Regions from separate parts of the Lapillicoccus sp. genome, predicted to be linked through region 2. Evidence: predicted binding sites of a transcription regulator. Region 2 holds the regulator's gene; each other region holds the start of a gene.
The links. Region 2 encodes HrcA, which represses chaperone genes, less so after heat shock. Its sites were predicted from a motif close to TTNGCACTCGNNNNNNNCGAGTGCNAA; they were not measured.
Positions count from the first base shown of each region.

Region 1: a site for HrcA is predicted at 1,728-1,754, ahead of groES (co-chaperone GroES). Genes of this name have one in related genera too.
Region 3: a site for HrcA is predicted at 3,397-3,423, ahead of groL (chaperonin GroEL). Genes of this name have one in related genera too.

Region 1 is NZ_JBKJPP010000024.1:21,425-27,335, reverse strand. Features, by position in the region: gene groL (chaperonin GroEL) at 1-1,136, opposite strand, end outside; gene groES (co-chaperone GroES) at 1,293-1,586, opposite strand; gene ACLL9L_RS02375 (THUMP-like domain-containing protein) at 1,801-3,027, shown strand; gene ACLL9L_RS02370 (ribokinase) at 3,100-3,924, opposite strand; gene ACLL9L_RS02365 (nucleoside hydrolase) at 4,015-5,046, opposite strand; gene tsaD (tRNA (adenosine(37)-N6)-threonylcarbamoyltransferase complex transferase subunit TsaD) at 5,216-5,911, opposite strand, start outside.
Region 2 is NZ_JBKJPP010000206.1:43,832-49,742, reverse strand. Features, by position in the region: gene ACLL9L_RS17260 (iron chaperone) at 1-313, opposite strand, end outside; gene ACLL9L_RS17255 (16S rRNA (uracil(1498)-N(3))-methyltransferase) at 357-1,088, opposite strand; gene dnaJ (molecular chaperone DnaJ) at 1,152-2,279, opposite strand; gene hrcA (heat-inducible transcriptional repressor HrcA) at 2,306-3,337, opposite strand; gene ACLL9L_RS17240 (DUF3097 domain-containing protein) at 3,513-4,406, shown strand; gene hemW (radical SAM family heme chaperone HemW) at 4,389-5,627, opposite strand.
Region 3 is NZ_JBKJPP010000219.1:85,285-91,195, forward strand. Features, by position in the region: gene ACLL9L_RS19285 (hypothetical protein) at 163-369, shown strand; gene ACLL9L_RS19290 (VOC family protein) at 533-1,180, shown strand; gene ACLL9L_RS19295 (class I SAM-dependent methyltransferase) at 1,604-2,410, shown strand; gene ACLL9L_RS19300 (hypothetical protein) at 2,449-2,889, shown strand; gene ACLL9L_RS19305 (HIT family protein) at 2,886-3,311, shown strand; gene groL (chaperonin GroEL) at 3,578-5,212, shown strand; gene ACLL9L_RS19315 (ABC transporter ATP-binding protein) at 5,410-5,911, shown strand, end outside.

The DNA.
Region 1 (5,911 bases), on a different contig from region 2:
ACCTTGATGACGCAGACACCCCCGGCGAGCTTCGCGAGGCGCTCCATGAGCTTCTCGCGGTCCCAGTCGGAGTCGGTGCGCTCGATCTCGGCCTTGATCTGGTTCACGCGGCCGTCGACCTCGGACTTCTCGCCGAGACCCTCGATGATCGTGGTGTTGTCCTTGGTCACGACGATCCGGCGCGCCTGACCGAGCACGTCGAGGCCGACCTGGTCGAGCTTGAGGCCGACCTCGGGCGAGACGACCTGACCACCGGTCAGGATGGCGATGTCCTGCAGCATCGACTTGCGGCGGTCACCGAAGCCGGGAGCCTTGACCCCGACGACGTTGAACGTGCCGCGGATCTTGTTGACGACGAGCGTCGACAGGGCCTCACCGTCGACGTCCTCGGCCACGATGAGGAGCGGCTTGCCGGCCTGGACGACCTTCTCCAGGATGGGCAGCAGGTCGGAGATGGCGGAGATCTTGCCCTGGTTGATGAGGATGTAGGCGTCCTCGAGGACGGCCTCCATGCGCTCGGGGTCGGAGACGAAGTACGCCGAGATGTAGCCCTTGTCGAACTGCATGCCCTCGGTGAACTCGAGCTCGGTGACCGTCGTCGAGGACTCCTCGACGGAGATGACCCCGTCCTTGCCGACCTTGTCGAACGCCTCGGCGATGAGCGTGCCGATCGTCTCGTCCTGGGCACTCAACGAGGCAACCGCGGCGACCTCCTTGGTCCCGTCGACCTCACGGGCGTGCTCGAGCAGGCGGTCGTTGACGGCCTGGACGGCCTTGTCGATCCCGCGCTTGAGGGCGGAGGGGGCGGCGCCGGCCGCGACGTTGCGCAGGCCTTCCTTGACCATCGCCTGGGCGAGGACGGTCGCGGTGGTCGTGCCGTCACCGGCGACGTCGTTGGTCTTGGTCGCGACCTCCTTGGCGAGCTGCGCGCCGAGGTTCTCGTAGGGGTCCTCGAGCTCGATCTCGCGGGCGATGGTCACGCCGTCGTTGGTGATCGTCGGGGCGCCCCACTTCTTGTCGATGACGACGTTGCGACCCTTCGGGCCGAGCGTCACCTTGACTGCGTTGGCGAGCGCGTCCACGCCACGCTCCAGCGACTTGCGTGCGGAGTCGTTGAACTCCAGCGTCTTGGCCATGAACTTCCTTTGCGTATGCCGGGTGCTCACCTCGGGGAGGCGCCCGCCGGCTGGTGGTTTCGTTCCTGTGCCGGGCTCGCCCGGGCGGGAGGTGACCCTCACGCCCGGGCGGGCTCACGGCATACCTGCTGTGAAGCGGTGTTGCCTGGGGCTCGTTCAGCCGACGATCGCGAGGACGTCGCGGGCGCTGAGGATGAGGTACTCCTCACCGCCGTGCTTGATCTCGGTGCCGCCGTACTTGCTGTAGATGACCTTGTCGCCGACGTTGATGTCGAGCGGGACGCGGTTGCCCTTGTCGTCGATGCGACCGGGACCAACAGCCAGGACCTCGCCCTCCTGGGGCTTCTCCTTGGCGGTGTCCGGGATGACGAGACCGGACGCCGTGGTCTGCTCGGCCTCGAGGGACTTGACCACAATGCGGTCTTCGAGCGGCTTGATGGAAACCGACACGATGCTGACCTCCCCTTCGGGAATGTCGATACGGATGGGATGTCTTCGTGCCCGGCCGGTCGCCGTCGCGGGGGTCGATCACACCGGGCGGCTGGCACTTCCAGGTGGAGAGTGCCAACGATGCCAAATCTAGGTTCGCGGCTAGCACTCGGTCAAGTCGAGTGCCAGAATGCGGTCGTCCCACGCTCGCCGGGGGCCTGCGAGGATGGACGACATGGACCTCGCCTCGATCGCCCTGCTCGTCGGCGGCGAGGGGTGGGGGCTGCTGCAGTCGCTGCCGCCCTACGACGCCGCGGGTGAGCTCGCCCTCCAGACCCGGCTGCGCTCGGCGGGGTTCAGCGCCGAGGTCGTCTCCGCCGCACTGACCCAGTCCCGGCTGCGGGCCCGCGGTCGGGACAAGCTCGGCGCCTTCGCCGACGGGATGCTCTTCACCCCGGACGGGCTCGAGCAGGCCACCCGGCTCGAGGTGGCCGCCCGGCACGCCTCGCGCTACCTGCGCGCTGAGGTCCGCGCCGTCCACGACCTCGGCTGCGGGATCGGCGCCGACGCGATGGCCCTGGCCGGCCTCGACCTCGCGGTCCGCGCCGTCGACTCGGACGAGGTCACGGCCGTCGTGGCCGGCGTCAACCTGCGGCACTGGCCGGACGCCGACGTGGCCCACGCCCGCGCCGAGGACGTCTCCCTGCCCACCGGGGAGGCCACCCGGCACACGGGCCTCTGGCTCGACCCCGCCCGTCGGGCTCGGGGCGCGGCCGACATCACCGGGAGGACCCGGCGGGTCTTCTCCCTCGACGCAATCTCGCCCACCTGGCACCAGGTGCAGGACTTCGCCCGGGCCGTCCCCGCGACGGGCGCCAAGCTCAGCCCGACCTTCCCGCACCAGGCCGTCCCCGCCGGCACCGAGGCCGCGTGGACGTCGTGGAACGGCGAGGTGGTCGAGTGCGCGGTGTGGTGGGGCCCGCTCGTCCAGACCGTTGGTCGGACCGCGTCCGTATGCCGTGCCGGCAGCGTCGCGGTCACCCTCACCGAGGCGGACGCGGAGGACTCCCCGGAACCGCTTGGATCGCTCGCGGAGATGGGTTCGTATGTCTACGAGCCCGATCGAGCCGTGATCCGGGCCGGGCTGACGGGGGCGCTCGCCAACGCGGTTGACGGGGCCGAGCTCGACCATGGTGTCGGCTACGTCTCGAGCAACCGCGCCCTCGACATCTCCTGGTCCCACCGCTACTCGGTCGTCGAGGCGATGCCCTGGAACGTCAAGGCGCTGCGTGCGTGGCTGCGCGACCACGACATCGGGCGGCTGACCATCAAGAAGCGAGGCGTCCCGCTCGACCCCGACACGGTCCGCAGACAGCTGCGAGTCAAGGGTGCGGGGGAGGCAACCGTGATCCTGACCCGGGTGCGCTCGCAGCCCCACGTGCTCGTGGTCCGCGCAGGCTGACCCGCCGCCGTCCTCAGTGATGTCCCAGCCCCCGGTGCGCTCCGGCGCGCCTGCCAGGGGTGCGACCGCGCCTCAGAGTGCCGGATCGGGCTGGGCGCCGACGCGTCGAACGGCACGCGCGCCGGCTCCGGCGGCCAGGTGCAGGGCACCGGACCGGTCGGCCCCCGCGGCGAGGGCTGCTGCCAACGCGCCGCAGAACGCGTCCCCGGCGCCCGTCGTGTCGAGGACGTCCCCTGCGGCGACGGCCACCCCGTCGACCCGCTCGCCGTCCCACATCGCCCCCGCCGCCCCGAACGTCACGAGGAGCGACGTCGCCACCAGCTCGCCGTCGGCGAGGAGGGCCGCCTCGGACTCGTTGACGACCACCGGGTCGGCGAGCGCGAGGACGTCCGGCGGCAGCCCGGCATACGGCGAGCAGTTGATGACGACCCGCGCCCCGCGCGCGCAGGCCCGCCGGACCGCGATCGCTGCAGTGGTCAACGGAATCTCGAGTTGGACGAGGACGACGTCGCCCGCGGCCAGCTCGTCGAGGGCCGAGAGGGCGCTCTCCCCCAGCTGGGCATTGGCGCCGGGGACGACGATGATGACGTTCTCCCCCGCCTCGTCGACGGTGATCATCGCGTGCCCGCTGGGACCGGCGACGATCTCGAGCCGGGTGTCGATCCCCAGCCCCCGCAGGCGCGCTGCATAGCTGCGACCCGCATCGTCGTCCCCGACAGCGCCGACCATGACCACCTCGGCACCGGCCTCGCGGGCCGCGACGGCCTGGTTGGCTCCCTTGCCGCCGGCGAGCCGCTCGAGGCCTTGACCGAGGAGGGTCTCGCCGGGCTGGGGAAACCGCTCGACGTGGGTGACCAGGTCGATGTTCAGTGATCCGACGACGACGACTCGACCCATCCGGGCATCCTCTCACTCCGCCGGATCCGCCTGCCGTGTCCACCGTGTCCGCCACGCCAGCCGTGCCAGCCGCGCTCGCTGGTCGCCGGCTCAGGAGCCGAGGCGTCCGGCGACGGTGTCGAGCCAGAGGCGGGAGAACCTGGCAGCGTCGACGTCGAGCGCCACGTCGATGACGCCGGGGGCCGGCCCGTGCGGGTCGTGGGCCCGGTCGCCGGACCATTCGCGGCGGTCGACGATCGTCCGGCCCCGTGACCAGCTGCCGGCCAGCTCGACGCGGACCGGTCGCCGCTCACAGGTCAGGGCGTCCCTGTCGATGACGGCGCACACCGCCCCGGCGTCGCCGATCGTCGCTGCTGGCCGGTCGAAGCGCTGGCACTGGAACGCGATGAGCCGACCCCCGAGCTCGGCGCTCCCCCGGCCGCCGGCAGCGACGAGCTCGGCCGCCTCGGCACGGGAGACGGTCGGGGCGTAGAAGACGTCGAGGCCATACATCGTCACCGGGATCGCGAGCTCGGCGGCCGCGTCGAGGGTCATCGCCGCGGCCTCCGGGTCATGGAAGATGTTGAACTCGGCCGAGGCCGTCGCGTTGCCGACCGCGACGGCGCCACCCATGAACAGGATCTCTCGAATCCCGTTGGCCACCAACGGATAGGTCCGCAGGAGCAGGGCGATGTTGGTCAGCGGCGCGAGGGGCACCAGGGTCACCGACTCGCCCGCAGCAGCGGCGGACAGCAGGACGTCGCGAAGCAGCTCGACCGCGTGCCGCGGATCCGGGACCCGCGAGGAGCGCGGCCAGTCGAGGTCGCCCATCCCGTCCTCGCCGTGGACGTGGCGGGCGTGGGCCGCCGGCTCGAGGAGTGGCCGGTCCGCGCCCCTGGCGACGGGGACCTCGGCTCGCCCGGCGGCGTCCAGCACGGTCAGGGTGTTGGCCACGACGTCGTCGACGGGCGCGTTGCCACCGACGCAGGTCACCGCCCGCAGGTCGAGGGCCGGGTGCGCAGCGGCGAGCAGGATCGCGCACGCGTCGTCGACCCCCGTGTCCACGTCGAGCACCACCGGCCTGCGGGATGACGACGACCCGGTCGAGGCCCGGGCGCCGGGCAGGGAATCGTCGACGGGCATGCTCACGACGCTACCGCCAGATGACCGGCGGTCCGGGTGACAGGGCGTCAGGAGGCCGACCGCGCCGGCCTCGACGGTGGTTCTCGGGCCGGGCCACGCAACAAGCCCACCATCCACGAGCCGGTGCGGCCTCCAGAGCCGTTGTGGCCCCCCCGGCGCCCGTCCCGGGTCAGGACTGGACCTGGGTCACCGGCATCGAGGAGTCGGTGGGCAGGTCGAGCAGCGAAGGGGTCCGGCCCCGCAGCACCATCTGGGCCCCGAGCGCCGCGACCATCGCGCCGTTGTCCGTGCACAGCCCCGGCCGGGGCACGCGCAGGCGGATCCCCGCGGCGTCGCACCGCTCCTGGGCCATCGACCGGAGCCGGGAGTTCGCGGCCACGCCGCCGCCGATGAGCAGGTCCTCGACCCCCTGCTCGCGGCAGGCCAGCACCGCCTTGCGCGTCAGCACGTCGACGACGGCCTCCTGGAAGCTCGCCGCCACGTCGGCCACCACGACCGACTCCCCCGACTGCTCGCGCAGCTGCACCCATCGTGAGACGGCGGTCTTGAGTCCTGAGAACGAGAAGTCGTACCGGTGTCGCGTCATGTCCTTGCCCGATGTCAGCCCCCGCGGGAAGTCGATGGCAATCGCGTTGCCCTCCCGTGCCGCCCGGTCGATGTGCGGCCCTCCGGGGAACGGCAGCCCCAGCACCCTCGCCACCTTGTCGAACGCCTCTCCCGCGGCGTCGTCGATCGTGGCACCGAGCGGCCGGACGTCGTGCGTCACGTCGCTCACCAGCAGCAGGCTCGAGTGGCCACCGGAGACGAGCAGCGCCATGGTCGGCTCGGGCAGTGGCCCGTGCTCGACGATGTCGACCGCCACGTG
Region 2 (5,911 bases):
CGATGAGGTCGTAGGGGACCGGCCCGCTCAGCGGGAACCTCCCGGTGTGCTTCGCGGTCCGGTATGCCGCGACCTCCTTCGCGAGGGCGCCCTCGACGTGCGGCAGGGGGTAGAGGCTGAGGTGGCCCTTCCATGCGGCGAAGTTGACCACGGCACTGCCGTCGAGCGTGATGGCCGGCATGGCATGGCTGATCGCTTCGCGGTCCCCGGGCACCGCCGTCAGGATCGCCTGCCGCACGGTCTCGAGGACGACCTGGACCTCCTGCGGGAACGAGGCGATGTAGGTGTCGATGGTCGCGACCGGGACTGCCACGTCAACCAGCCTCCCAGCATCAGCCGCCATCGGGCAACGGCCGTCAGCGCCACCGGGAGGCAGCATTGAGGACCGCGAGCGCGGCGGGCCCGGCGCTGGAGGACCGCAGCACCTCGGTGCCCAGTCTGACCACGACCGCGCCGACGTCACCCAGTGCGGTCAGCTCCTCCGGGGTGATGCCGCCCTCGGGGCCGACGACCAGGACGACGTCTCCCGCGTCCGGGAGGCAGAGCCCGGCCAACGGGATGACAGCCTCCTCGTGCAGCACCAGGGCGAGCGCCGCCGACCCGACCCGCTCGCGCAGCGCGGCCTGGCGGACCAACGGCGCGACGAGCGGGACCCGGCTGCGGCGGGACTGCTTTGCGGCCGAGGTGACGAGCGCCTCCCACCGCAGGCGACCCTTCTCCTCCTTGTCCCCGCGCCACTGGACGATGCACCGCGAGGACTGCCAGGGCACGACCTCGTCGACGCCGAGCTCGGTCGCGGCCTCGACGGCCTGCTCGTCCCGCTCGCCCTTGGCCAGCGCCTGGACGAGGACGAACCGTGGGCTCGGGTCCGGGGCCGTCTCGAGCTCGAGGAGCCGGGCGGTCAGCTGGCCCGGGCCGACGGTGACGACCTCGGACAGCGCCCGCCGGCCGGCTCCGTCGCTGATGAGGACCCGTTCGCCGACGCGGATCCGCACGACCTGGGCCGCATGGCGGGCCTCGGGGCCGGTCAGCGCCACGAGGTCGCCCACGCCGGCCGCTCCCCACTGGGCGGGAGCGAGCAGGAACATCCGGTCCGTCAAATCGTCACCACCATCGGCGGTGGGGTGAGGCCGGCAGGCACATCATCGGGACTACTTCGCCTTGAAGGCGTCCCGGAGCTTGCCCAGCAGGCCCTTCTCGAGCGGCTCGAGGCGACCCTCCGGACGCTCCTCGCCGCGCAGGACCGCGAGCTGCTGGAGCAGGTCCTCCTGCTCCGGCGTCAGCCTGGTCGGGGTCTGGACGTTGGCGTGCACGATCAGGTCACCGCGTCCACTGCCGCGCAGGTGGGTCACCCCGAGCCCGCGCATCGTCGAGGTGTCGCCGGCCTGGGTGCCCGGGGCGATGACGAGATCGGACTTGCCGTCGAAGGTGCTCAGCTTGAACGACGTCCCGAGCGCAGCGGCGCTCATCGGCAGCTCGACGGTGCAGTGCAGGTCGTCTCCGCGGCGGGTGTAGGTCTCGTGCGGGCGGACGGCGACCTCGACGTAGAGGTCGCCGCCGGGACCGCCACCCGGGCCGACCTCGCCCTCGCCGGCCAGCTGGATCCGGGTGCCCGAGTCGACACCGGCAGGGACGCGGAGCTTCAGCGTGCGGCGGGTGCGGACCCGGCCCTGGCCGGAGCACTCGAAGCAGGGGTTGCTGATCACGGTGCCGAAGCCCTGGCAGGCCTGGCACGGGCGGCTCGTCATCACCTGTCCGAGGAAGGACCGCTGGACGGTCTGCACCTCGCCCCGGCCCTGGCAGACGGCGCAGGTGCTCGTGCCGGTGCCCGGTTGCGCGCCCTCGCCGTGGCAGGTGCCGCAGGTGACGGCGGTGTCGATGGTGAGCTCCTCCTCGGCGCCGAACACCGCGTCACCGAGGTCGATGTCGAGCCGCACGAGAGCGTCCTGGCCGCGCAGCTGGCGTGAGCGCGGGCCGCGGGTCGTCGCCTGCCCCCCGAAGAAGGCGTCCATGACGTCGCTGAAGGAAAAGCCCTGACCGAAGCCCGCACCCCCGGAACCGGCCGCGGCATACGGATCGGCGCCCATGTCGTAGGAGTGCTTCTTGTCGGCGTCGGAGAGCACGTCGTAGGCCTGGGAGATCTTCTTGAACTCCTCCTCGGCGCCCTCGACGGGGTTGACGTCAGGATGGAGCCTGCGCGCCATCCGTCGGTAGGCCCGCTTGATCTCCTCAGCGGTCGCCTCACGGGAGATGCCGAGGTCCTTGTAATAGTCGTTCAACGAGTTTCCTTGTCCTACTGGCGGTTTCAGGGTCCGAGAATGTGCGAGACGTATCGGGCGACGGCGCGCACCGACGCCATCGTCGTCGGATAGTCCATCCGGGTCGGGCCGAGCACACCGAGGCCGGCGACGACCTCGCTGCCCGCGGCGTAGCCGGTCGAGACGACCGAGGTGGACGTCAGGCCCTGGTGGGCGTTCTCGTGGCCGATCCGCACGGCGATGGCGTCGTGGTCCTGGCCGAGCGTGCCGAGCAGCTTGAGCAGCACGACGTGCTCCTCGAGCGCCTCGAGCACGGGCCCGATGGTCTGGGGGAAGTCGGGGCCGAACCGGGCGAGGTTGGCGGTGCCGGCGAGCACGACGCGCTCCTCGCGCTCCTCGACCAGGGCGTCGTCGAGGGTCTGGACGACGGCGCGCACGACGTCGCGGTCCCGCGGCTCGAAGCGCTCGGGCAGGGAGTGCAGTCGGCTGGCGGCCTCGCTGAAGGGACGCGACGAGGTCTCGGCGTTGAGCTCGGTGCGGAGCTTGGCGATCAGGGCGTCGCCATCGGCGGTGGTGAGGTCGTGGCGCGAGTCGACGATGCGCTGCTCCACGCGGCCGGTGTTGACGATGAGCACGATCATGAGGCGCTGCGACCCCATGGGCACGAGCTCGATGTGCCGGACCGTCGAGTGGGTCAGCGAGGGGTACTGCATCACCGCGACCTGCCGCGTGAGGGAGCTGAGCAGGCGCACCGTGCGCTCGACGACGTCGTCGAGGTCGACGGCGCCGGCGAGGAAGCGGCTGATGGCGGCCCGCTCCGCACCACTCATCGGCTTGACCGAGCTGAGCCGGTCGACGAACATCCGGTAGCCCGCATCCGTGGGGATCCGGCCCGCGGACGTGTGCGGGGCGGCGATGAGGCCCTCGTCCTCCAGGACGGCCATGTCGGTGCGGACCGTCGCCGCGGACACCCCGAGGTGGTGGCGCTCGACGAGGGCCCTGGACCCGACCGGCTCGGAGGTGTGGACGTAGTCCTGGACGATCGCCCGAAGGACTGCGAGCCGTCGCTCCTCGCTCATCGCCGCGCCTCCTCTGCTCGTCCGCTCGTCCTTGGCACTCGTATGCCGTGAGTGCCAAGTCTACGACGTCGGTCCGACCCCCACACGCGCCCTGGGTGCGGGGTCGGTCCGCCCCCCGGTCCGCCCCCGGCGCGTCGAGCGACGCGTCCGTCGCGGGCAACCGTACGCTCGCCGGGTGGCAGATGGGGATCGATACGGCGGCGACGTGCTCGCCGGTGACTGGCGCGCCCCGAGGGGCGGGCGCGCGAGCGAGGTGGCGGCCGAGCCCGACCTCGTCGTCGAGGACGTCGAGACCGGGTGGTGCGGAGCCGTCGTGCGGGTGGAGAAGGCCGGCGGCATGCACGTCGTCCACCTCGAGGACCGTCGCGGCCGCACCAAGGGCTTCCCGCTCGGCCCGGGATTCCTTCTCGATGGTCTCCCGGTCGTCCTCACGCCCCCGGTCCTGGCCTCCCGAGCCGCCCTCGACGCAGCGCGTCAGCAGACCTCTCGCACGGCGAGCGGCTCGACCGCCGTGACCTGCGCCCCGGCCCGCGTCGCGGTCGGCTCCCGGATCTTCGTCGAGGGCCGTCACGACGCCGAGCTGGTCGAGAAGGTGTGGGGCGCCGACCTGAGGCTCGAGGGCGTCGTCGTCGAGATGCTCGACGGCGTCGACGACCTCGCCGGCGCCATCGAGGCCTTCCGCCCGGCGCCGGGCCGGCGGATGGGTGTGCTGGTCGACCACCTCCTGACCGGCACCAAGGAGGCCCGCATCGTGGACGCCGTCCGGGCGCTGCCGGGCCTGCGGGGCGAGGTCCTCGTCCTCGGCCACCCCTATGTGGACGTCTGGCAGTCGGTCCGCCCGGCGCGCCTGGGCTGGACGCGGTGGCCGGTCATCCCCCCGGGCAAGTCGTGGAAGCACGGCATCTGCGCCGAGCTCGGCTGGCCCCACGACACCCAGGCCGACATCGCGCGGGCCTGGAAGCAGATCCTCGGGACGGTCCGCAGCTACGCCGACCTCGAGCCGGCCCTCCTCGCCAGCGTCGAGGAGCTGATCGACTTCGTCACCGCCGCCTCAACCGACGCCCAGTAGCCTCCGCACGACGGTGTCGGCCAGCAGCCGACCGCGTCGGGTGAGCCGGATCCGGCTCTCCCGCAGCGCCGCCGACCCGTCGATGAGCCCGTCGGCGATGAGCCCGGCCACTGCAGCCCGACCGGCGACACGCAACCCGCCCATCGGCAGCCCGTCGACGAGGCGCACCCCGAGCAGGACCCACTCGTCGTGCCGCTGCTCGTCGTCGAGGACCTCACGGGCCGCTGCGGGCGAGGCGCCCGCCGCCAGCCGCGCGGCATACGCCGTCGGGTGCTTGACGTTCCACCACCGCACCCCGCCGAGGTGGCTGTGCGCCCCGGGCCCGACGCCCCACCAGCTGCCACCGGACCAGTACCCCTCGTTGTGACGACACCGGAACCGCTCCCCCCGGGCCCAGTTGCTCACCTCGTACCAGCCGAAACCCGCAGCGGTGAGCGCCTCGTCGGCCAGCTCGTACTTCGCCGCCTCGTCGTCGTCCTCCGGCGCCGGGACGTCCCCGCGGCGCACCTGCGCGGCGAGCCTGGTCCCGGCCTCGACGACGAGCGCGTAGGCCGAGACGTGGTCCGGCTCGAGCGCCACGGCATCCTCGAGACTGCGCCGCCAGTCGTCGAGGCTCTCCCCCGGCGTGCCGTAGATGAGGTCGAGACTGACCTGCAGACCAGCCGCGCGGGCCCCGCGGACGGCGCGGGCGACGTTGTCGGGGTTGTGGGTCCGGTCGAGGACCGCGAGCACGTGCGGCACCGAGCTCTGCATCCCCAGGCTGACCCGGGTGAAGCCACCGGCGGCGAGCTCGGCGAGGCTGCCGTCGGTGACCGAGTCGGGGTTGGCCTCGGTGGTCACCTCGGCATCCGGGGCCAGCCCGAAGCGCCCCCGTATGCCGTGCAGCATCCTCACGAGGTCGCTCGCCGCCAGCATCGTCGGGGTGCCGCCGCCGACGAAGACCGTCTCGACGGGTCGGGTGTGGTCGCCCAGGACGCGGGCGGCGAGGTCGAGCTCGGCGAGGGCCGCGTCGGCGAAGGTGGTGGTGCTTCCCCCGACCGTGCGCCCGTCACCGAGCTCGGGCAGCGTGTAGGTGTTGAAGTCGCAGTAGCCGCAGCGCACCGCGCAGAACGGGACGTGGAGGTAGACCCCGAAGGGTCCGTCCGGCAGGCGGTCGAGGGCTGCGGGGGGGAGCTCCCCCGACGCAGGGGCGGGATCGCCGTCGGGCAGGGCACTCGGCATACCGAGAGTCTCTCAGGGGAGCTCGACGAGTCCCTCCGGCCCCACCGCCCCCGGGCCCGACCCTCTTCCCACGGCGTGTCAGACCACGACACGCCGATCAAGGACCAGGTGGCCGGAGTATGTCCGTCCGGGGTCTTGCCGGGGGGGCCACGAGGGCGTAGACCTGACCTACGCAGTCGGCTTGCCGAAGGCGGGATCGATGTTCACGAGATCCAATTCCCTTTCGGGGGAACGGGACTCGAGGATCATTGTGATCGACCAGCCTGCTGGTCACCCGTCCAGGA
Region 3 (5,911 bases), on a different contig from region 2:
TCATCCGTCCGCTGATCCTTGCCCTGGTGCTCACCGGGGCAGCCGGCGTCGCCTCAGCCTCGAGCACCGAGGCAGTGTCGGCGTCCTGCGGCATCTTCTTGGGGGCCGCTGCCCACGTCCGAAGGCTTCGTCCGCTACGTCCCCGAAGTCCTCACCGAGGCGGTGGGCGACGTCGTGGCGCTGCGTGGGGGGGCGAAGCTCTCCATCGTGCTCATGAACGCGAGCATCTCGAACGTGCGCAGCGCCCGTCCCGGCTGCTACGACCGGCTCGTCTTCGACCTCTCCGCACGCGACAGCTGCGGCCCGGGCCACGACCTGACGCTCCCGAGCGTCGCCGGGTTCTCGACCTTCCGGCAGGTGGCCTACTGAGGCAGCTTCGAGGGATACACCACCATCGGCCTCGGGGTCCGGGCACGACTGCCGATGCGGGTCTTCACCCTCGCCGGACCCGGGGACGGCAGCCGACTGGTCGTCGACGTCGCGCACCACTGGTGACCTCGCGCGGGGACATGCCCCGGGACATACTGAAGGCATGGAGAAGCTCAGCACCATGCAGATCCTCGACGCCGGCCTCGACGACTGGCGCAAACTCGCCCTGGCCTTGCACGCCCGGTTCCTGACCGGCGACTTCATCACGGGTCTCGCGTTCGTCACCGCCGTCACCGAGGCGGCCGAGCGAGCCGACCACCATCCGGACGTGACGCTGACGTACCCGTGGGTGGACCTGGAGCTGGTGAGCCACGATGTCTCCCAGGTCACCCAGCGCGACGTCGACCTCGCGCGTCGGATCAGCGAGATCGCCCGCGAGCAGGGGATTCTCGCGGAGCCGAGCGCCGTTGCCGAACTCGAGCTGGCGCTGGACACCGCCGACCTCGCTGCCGTCGGACCCTTCTGGGCCGCCCTGCTCACCGGGAGTCCCGACTCACTCAAGGGAGACGACGTGGTGGATCCCCGTGGGCGGGTGCCCTTGCTCTGGTTCCAGCACACCGATGCGCACGAGCCTGCGCGTCAGCGTTTTCACTGTGACCTGTGGGTGCCTCACGACGTCGCCGAGCAGCGCATCGCGGCCGCGGTGGCCGCCGGTGGCCGGGTGGTCGACGACGACGAGGCCCCGTCGTTCGTCGTCCTGGCCGACCCCGAGGGCAACAAGGCCTGTGTGTGCACGTGCCTCAACCGTTGAGAGCCTGAGAAGCGGGCGCACCCGGCGGGAGGCTATCGCGCCACGGCTTCGCGGCGAAGGCGAGGGCCTCGGGGAGGCGCTCGGTGAGCTGGCGGCGGGCGGTTGGCGCGATGATCAGGTCGTGGGACAGCTGACGGACGCAGACGCCCTGCGCCTGTTCATTGCTTCGACGAGCGCTTCAGCCGTCTGGCCTTCGCCCCTGGCCAGTTCCGCCTCCGAGGCGGCAAGCTGCCGCACGGTCTCGGATTCGGAGAGGACCGCGATGGTCTCCTGGTGCACCCGGCCGACGGTCTCGGACAGGTGAGCTCTCACTCCGGCCAGCGGACGATGCTCTGTCATGGTCATCAGCAGGACCCACGCAGGCCAGCGTTGACCCAACGGGATCGCCACATCCGGGATTCGCCTCTCAGGGAACGGACCACCATGACGCCGGACGACACCTACTCGCACGGCCACCACGAGTCCGTCCTGCGCTCCCACCAGTGGCGCACGGCGGAGAACTCGGCCGCCTACCTGCTGGCGCACCTCACCCCGGGGACGGACCTGCTCGACATCGGCTGCGGGCCCGGAACGATCACGCTCGACCTCGCCGAGCATGTCGCCCCGGCTCGGGTCGTCGGCGTCGACAACGCACCCGAGGCGCTGGACGCGGCCCGCAGCAACGCTGCCCGGCGCGGCGACACCACGACCGCCTTCGCGGCCGGCGACGTCTACGCCCTTGGCCTCCCCGACGAGAGCTTCGACGTCGTCCACGCCCACCAGGTGCTCCAGCACCTCACCGACCCCGTCGCCGCCCTGCGCGAGATGCGCCGCGTCTGCCGCCCCGGTGGCCTCGTCGCGGCCCGCGACGCCGACTACGCGGCCATGACCTGGCACCCCGCCAGCCCGGACCTCGACGCGTGGCTCGCGCTCTACGAGGCCGTGGCCCGCAGCAACGGCGCCGAGCCGGACGCCGCCCGCCGGCTGCTCGGGTGGGCCCACGCCGCGGGGTTCGACGACGTCGGCACGTCCGCCGACGTCTGGTGCTACGCGAGCGCGGAGGAGCGTGCCTGGTGGGGCGGGCTGTGGGCGGACCGGGTGACGAGGTCGGCCCTGGCCGGGCAGGCCGTCGACCGGGGCCTGGCGACCCCTGAGCGGCTCGAGGAGATGGCGCGGGCCTGGCGGGCGTGGGCCGCGCACCCGGACGGCTGGTTCGCGGTGCTCAACGGCGAGATCCTCTGCCGGGCCTGACCCACCCGACCTGACGCCGGCGTGCGAGGCTGGTCGCCATGAGCGCGAAGTGGAGCACCCCGGTAGAGCTCGATGCGGCCCGCGAGACGATCGCCGCCTCCATCGACGGATGGCAGGAACCCGCGGCGTATGCCGTGGGCCTCACCTCCGCGACCTCGTCCGCGGAGACCGAGTTCCCCCGGATCAACGTCGGGGAGAGCTACCTCCCGGCGCTGGTCATGGCCAAGACGATCGGCTACGCCAATGGGACCGTGACGCACCCGCTGACCTCCCACGAGCTGCGGCACGCGATCAACGGCCTCGAGCCGGCCGAGGCGTGCACGGCATACGAGCACCCCAACCTCGCCGCCTGGCGAGGCATCCTCGCCGAGCTGGAGTCCAACCCCGCGCGCACGGCCGTCGTCGTCTTCATCGGCGACCTCGCCGACCCGGTGTCCTCCGAGGCCGACGGGTCGTTGCGCTCCCAGCTGCCCGGGTGAGCTGCCTGTTCTGCGCGATCGTCGCGGGCGCGATGCCGGCGCAGGTCGTCCTCGACGAGCCCGACCTGCTCGGCTTCCTCGACGCCCGACCGGTCTTCAAGGGCCACGTCCTGCTCGTGCCCCGCGAGCACGTCGACACGATTCTCGACCTGCCGGCCCGGCTGCGCGAGCCGCTGCTGGAGGCGACCCAGCGGCTCGCGGCGGCGCTCGTGGACGGGCTCGGCGCCCAGGGCAGCTTCGTGGCGATGAACAACGTCGTCAGCCAGTCGGTGCCACACCTGCACGTCCATGTCGTGCCCCGCACCAAGGGTGACGGGCTGCGGGGGTTCTTCTGGCCGCGCACCACCTACGCCGACGACGTCGAGGCCGCCGAGTATGCCGGGCGGCTGGCGGTCGCCCTCGCTGACCCCTCCGCCCGCTGACCCCCTGCTCACCCTTTGCGTCCGGCAGCTCGGTCGCCCTGGCGACCGACGTGCCGGACGCAAGGGGGCCGCGTGGGCTCCATCGTTTGCACTCTCCACCCGAGAGTGCCAATAATGGCACTGGCACTCTCGACCCGAGAGTGACAACTCGACCACTTGGCGAGGTCCGGGGAACGCGCGCGACGTGAGCGTGTCGGGAACCGGATCGTCCGTCGCGGGCGCCTCGTGGTCTTCCACATACGTTTTGCGTGGGAGGAACCACCCGAATGGCCAAGATCATCGCTTTCGATGAAGAGGCTCGCCGCGGTCTCGAGCGAGGGATGAACATCCTCGCCGACGCCGTCAAGGTGACGCTCGGTCCGAAGGGCCGCAACGTCGTCCTCGAGAAGAAGTGGGGTGCACCCACGATCACCAACGATGGTGTGTCCATCGCCAAGGAGATCGAGCTCGAGGACCCGTACGAGAAGATCGGCGCAGAGCTGGTCAAGGAAGTTGCCAAGAAGACCGACGACGTCGCCGGTGACGGCACGACGACGGCCACGGTCATCGCCCAGGCGATGGTCCGTGAGGGTCTGCGCAACGTCGCCGCCGGCGCCAACCCGATGGCCCTCAAGCGGGGCATCGAGAAGGCTGTCGAGGCCGTCGCCGCAGAGCTGCTGCGCAGCGCGACCGAGATCGAGACCAAGGAGCAGATCGCTGCCACGGCCTCCATCTCCGCCGCCGACGAGCAGATCGGTGAGCTCATTGCCGAGGCCATGGACAAGGTCGGCAAGGAAGGCGTCATCACCGTCGAGGACTCCAACACCATGGGTCTGGAGCTCGAGCTCACCGAGGGCATGCGCTTCGACAAGGGCTACATCTCGCACTACTTCGTGACCGACACCGAGCGCATGGAGACCGTCCTCGACGACGCCTACGTGCTCGTGGCCAACAGCAAGATCAGCAACGTCAAGGACCTGCTGCCCTTGCTGGAGAAGGTCATGCAGTCGGGCAAGCCGCTGCTCATCATCGCCGAGGACATCGACGGTGAGGCGCTCGCCACCCTGGTCGTGAACAAGATCCGTGGCACCTTCAAGTCCGTCGCCGTCAAGGCGCCGGGCTTCGGTGACCGGCGCAAGGCCATGCTCGCCGACATCGCCATCCTCACCGGTGGCCAGGTCATCTCCGAGGAGGTCGGCCTCAAGCTCGACAGCGCGGACCTCGACCTGCTCGGCCGGGCCCGCAAGGTCGTCGTCACCAAGGACGACACGACCATCGTCGAGGACCAGGAGGACCGCAGCGCCATCGAGGGCCGCATCTCCCAGATCAAGGCGGAGATCGAGAAGTCGGACTCCGACTATGACCGCGAGAAGCTCCAGGAGCGCCTCGCCAAGCTCGCCGGCGGCGTCGCCGTCATCAAGGCGGGCGCGGCCACCGAGGTCGAGCTCAAGGAGCGCAAGCACCGCATCGTGGACGCCGTTCGCAACGCGAAGGCGGCCGTCGAAGAGGGCATCGTCGCCGGTGGCGGCGTCGCGCTGGTCCAGGCCGGCATCGAGGCGTTCGCCAAGCTCGAGCTGACCGGCGACCAGGCCACAGGCGCCAACATCGTCCGCGTGGCGATCGAGGCACCGCTCAAGCAGATCGCGATCAACGCCGGTCTCGAGGGCGGCGTCGTGTCGGAGAAGGTGCGCAACCTTCCCGCGGGTCACGGCCTCAACGCCGCGACCGGTGACTACGTCGACATGATCGCCGAAGGCATCATCGACCCGGCCAAGGTGACGCGTTCCGCGCTGCAGAACGCGGCGTCGATCGCCGCGCTGTTCCTCACCACCGAGGCCGTCATCGCCGACAAGCCCGAGAAGGCTGCGGCCATGGGCGGCGGCGACGGAGGCATGGGCGGCATGGGCGGCATGGACTTCTGAGTCCACGCACCTCCTGCCCCACCGCTTCACCAGATCCACAGCAGGGCCCCCGCTCCGGCGGGGGCCCTGCTGCCGTGCGGGGGCCGGTCGTGCGGCAATGATGTGTTGAATCGTGACCTGACGGTCGTGTCCACGCGCATATCCACCCCCTAAGGTGCTGCTGTCAACGCATTCCTCGGTCGTGAGCAGGGGGCTGGATGAGCACAGCGGCGGTCGAGCTGGTGGGTCTGAGCAAGTCGTTCGGCGACGTGAGCGCCGTGGACAGCATCGACCTGCGGATCGAGGACGGCGAGTTCTTCTCGATGCTCGGGCCGAGCGGCTCGGGCAAGACCACCGTGCTGCGGATGATCGCGGGCTTCGAGCGGCCGAGCGGTGGCACGGTAAGACTGGCCGGCGACGACGTCACCACCCGCCCTCCGTTCGCCCGCGACGTCAACACGGTCTTCCAGGACTACGCGCTCTTCCCGCACATGGACGTGCTCACCAACGTCGAGTACGGCCTGCGCGTCCAACGGGTGCCGCGTGCCGAGCGACGCGAGCAGGCGATGGCGGCACTCGACGCCGTGCAGCTCGGCGGACTCGGCGACCGCCGCCCCACGCAGCTCTCCGGCGGCCAGCGCCAGCGCGTCGCCCTCGCCCGGGCGCTCGTCAACCGCCCCAAGGTGCTGCTGCTCGACGAGCCGCTGGGGGCGCTCGACC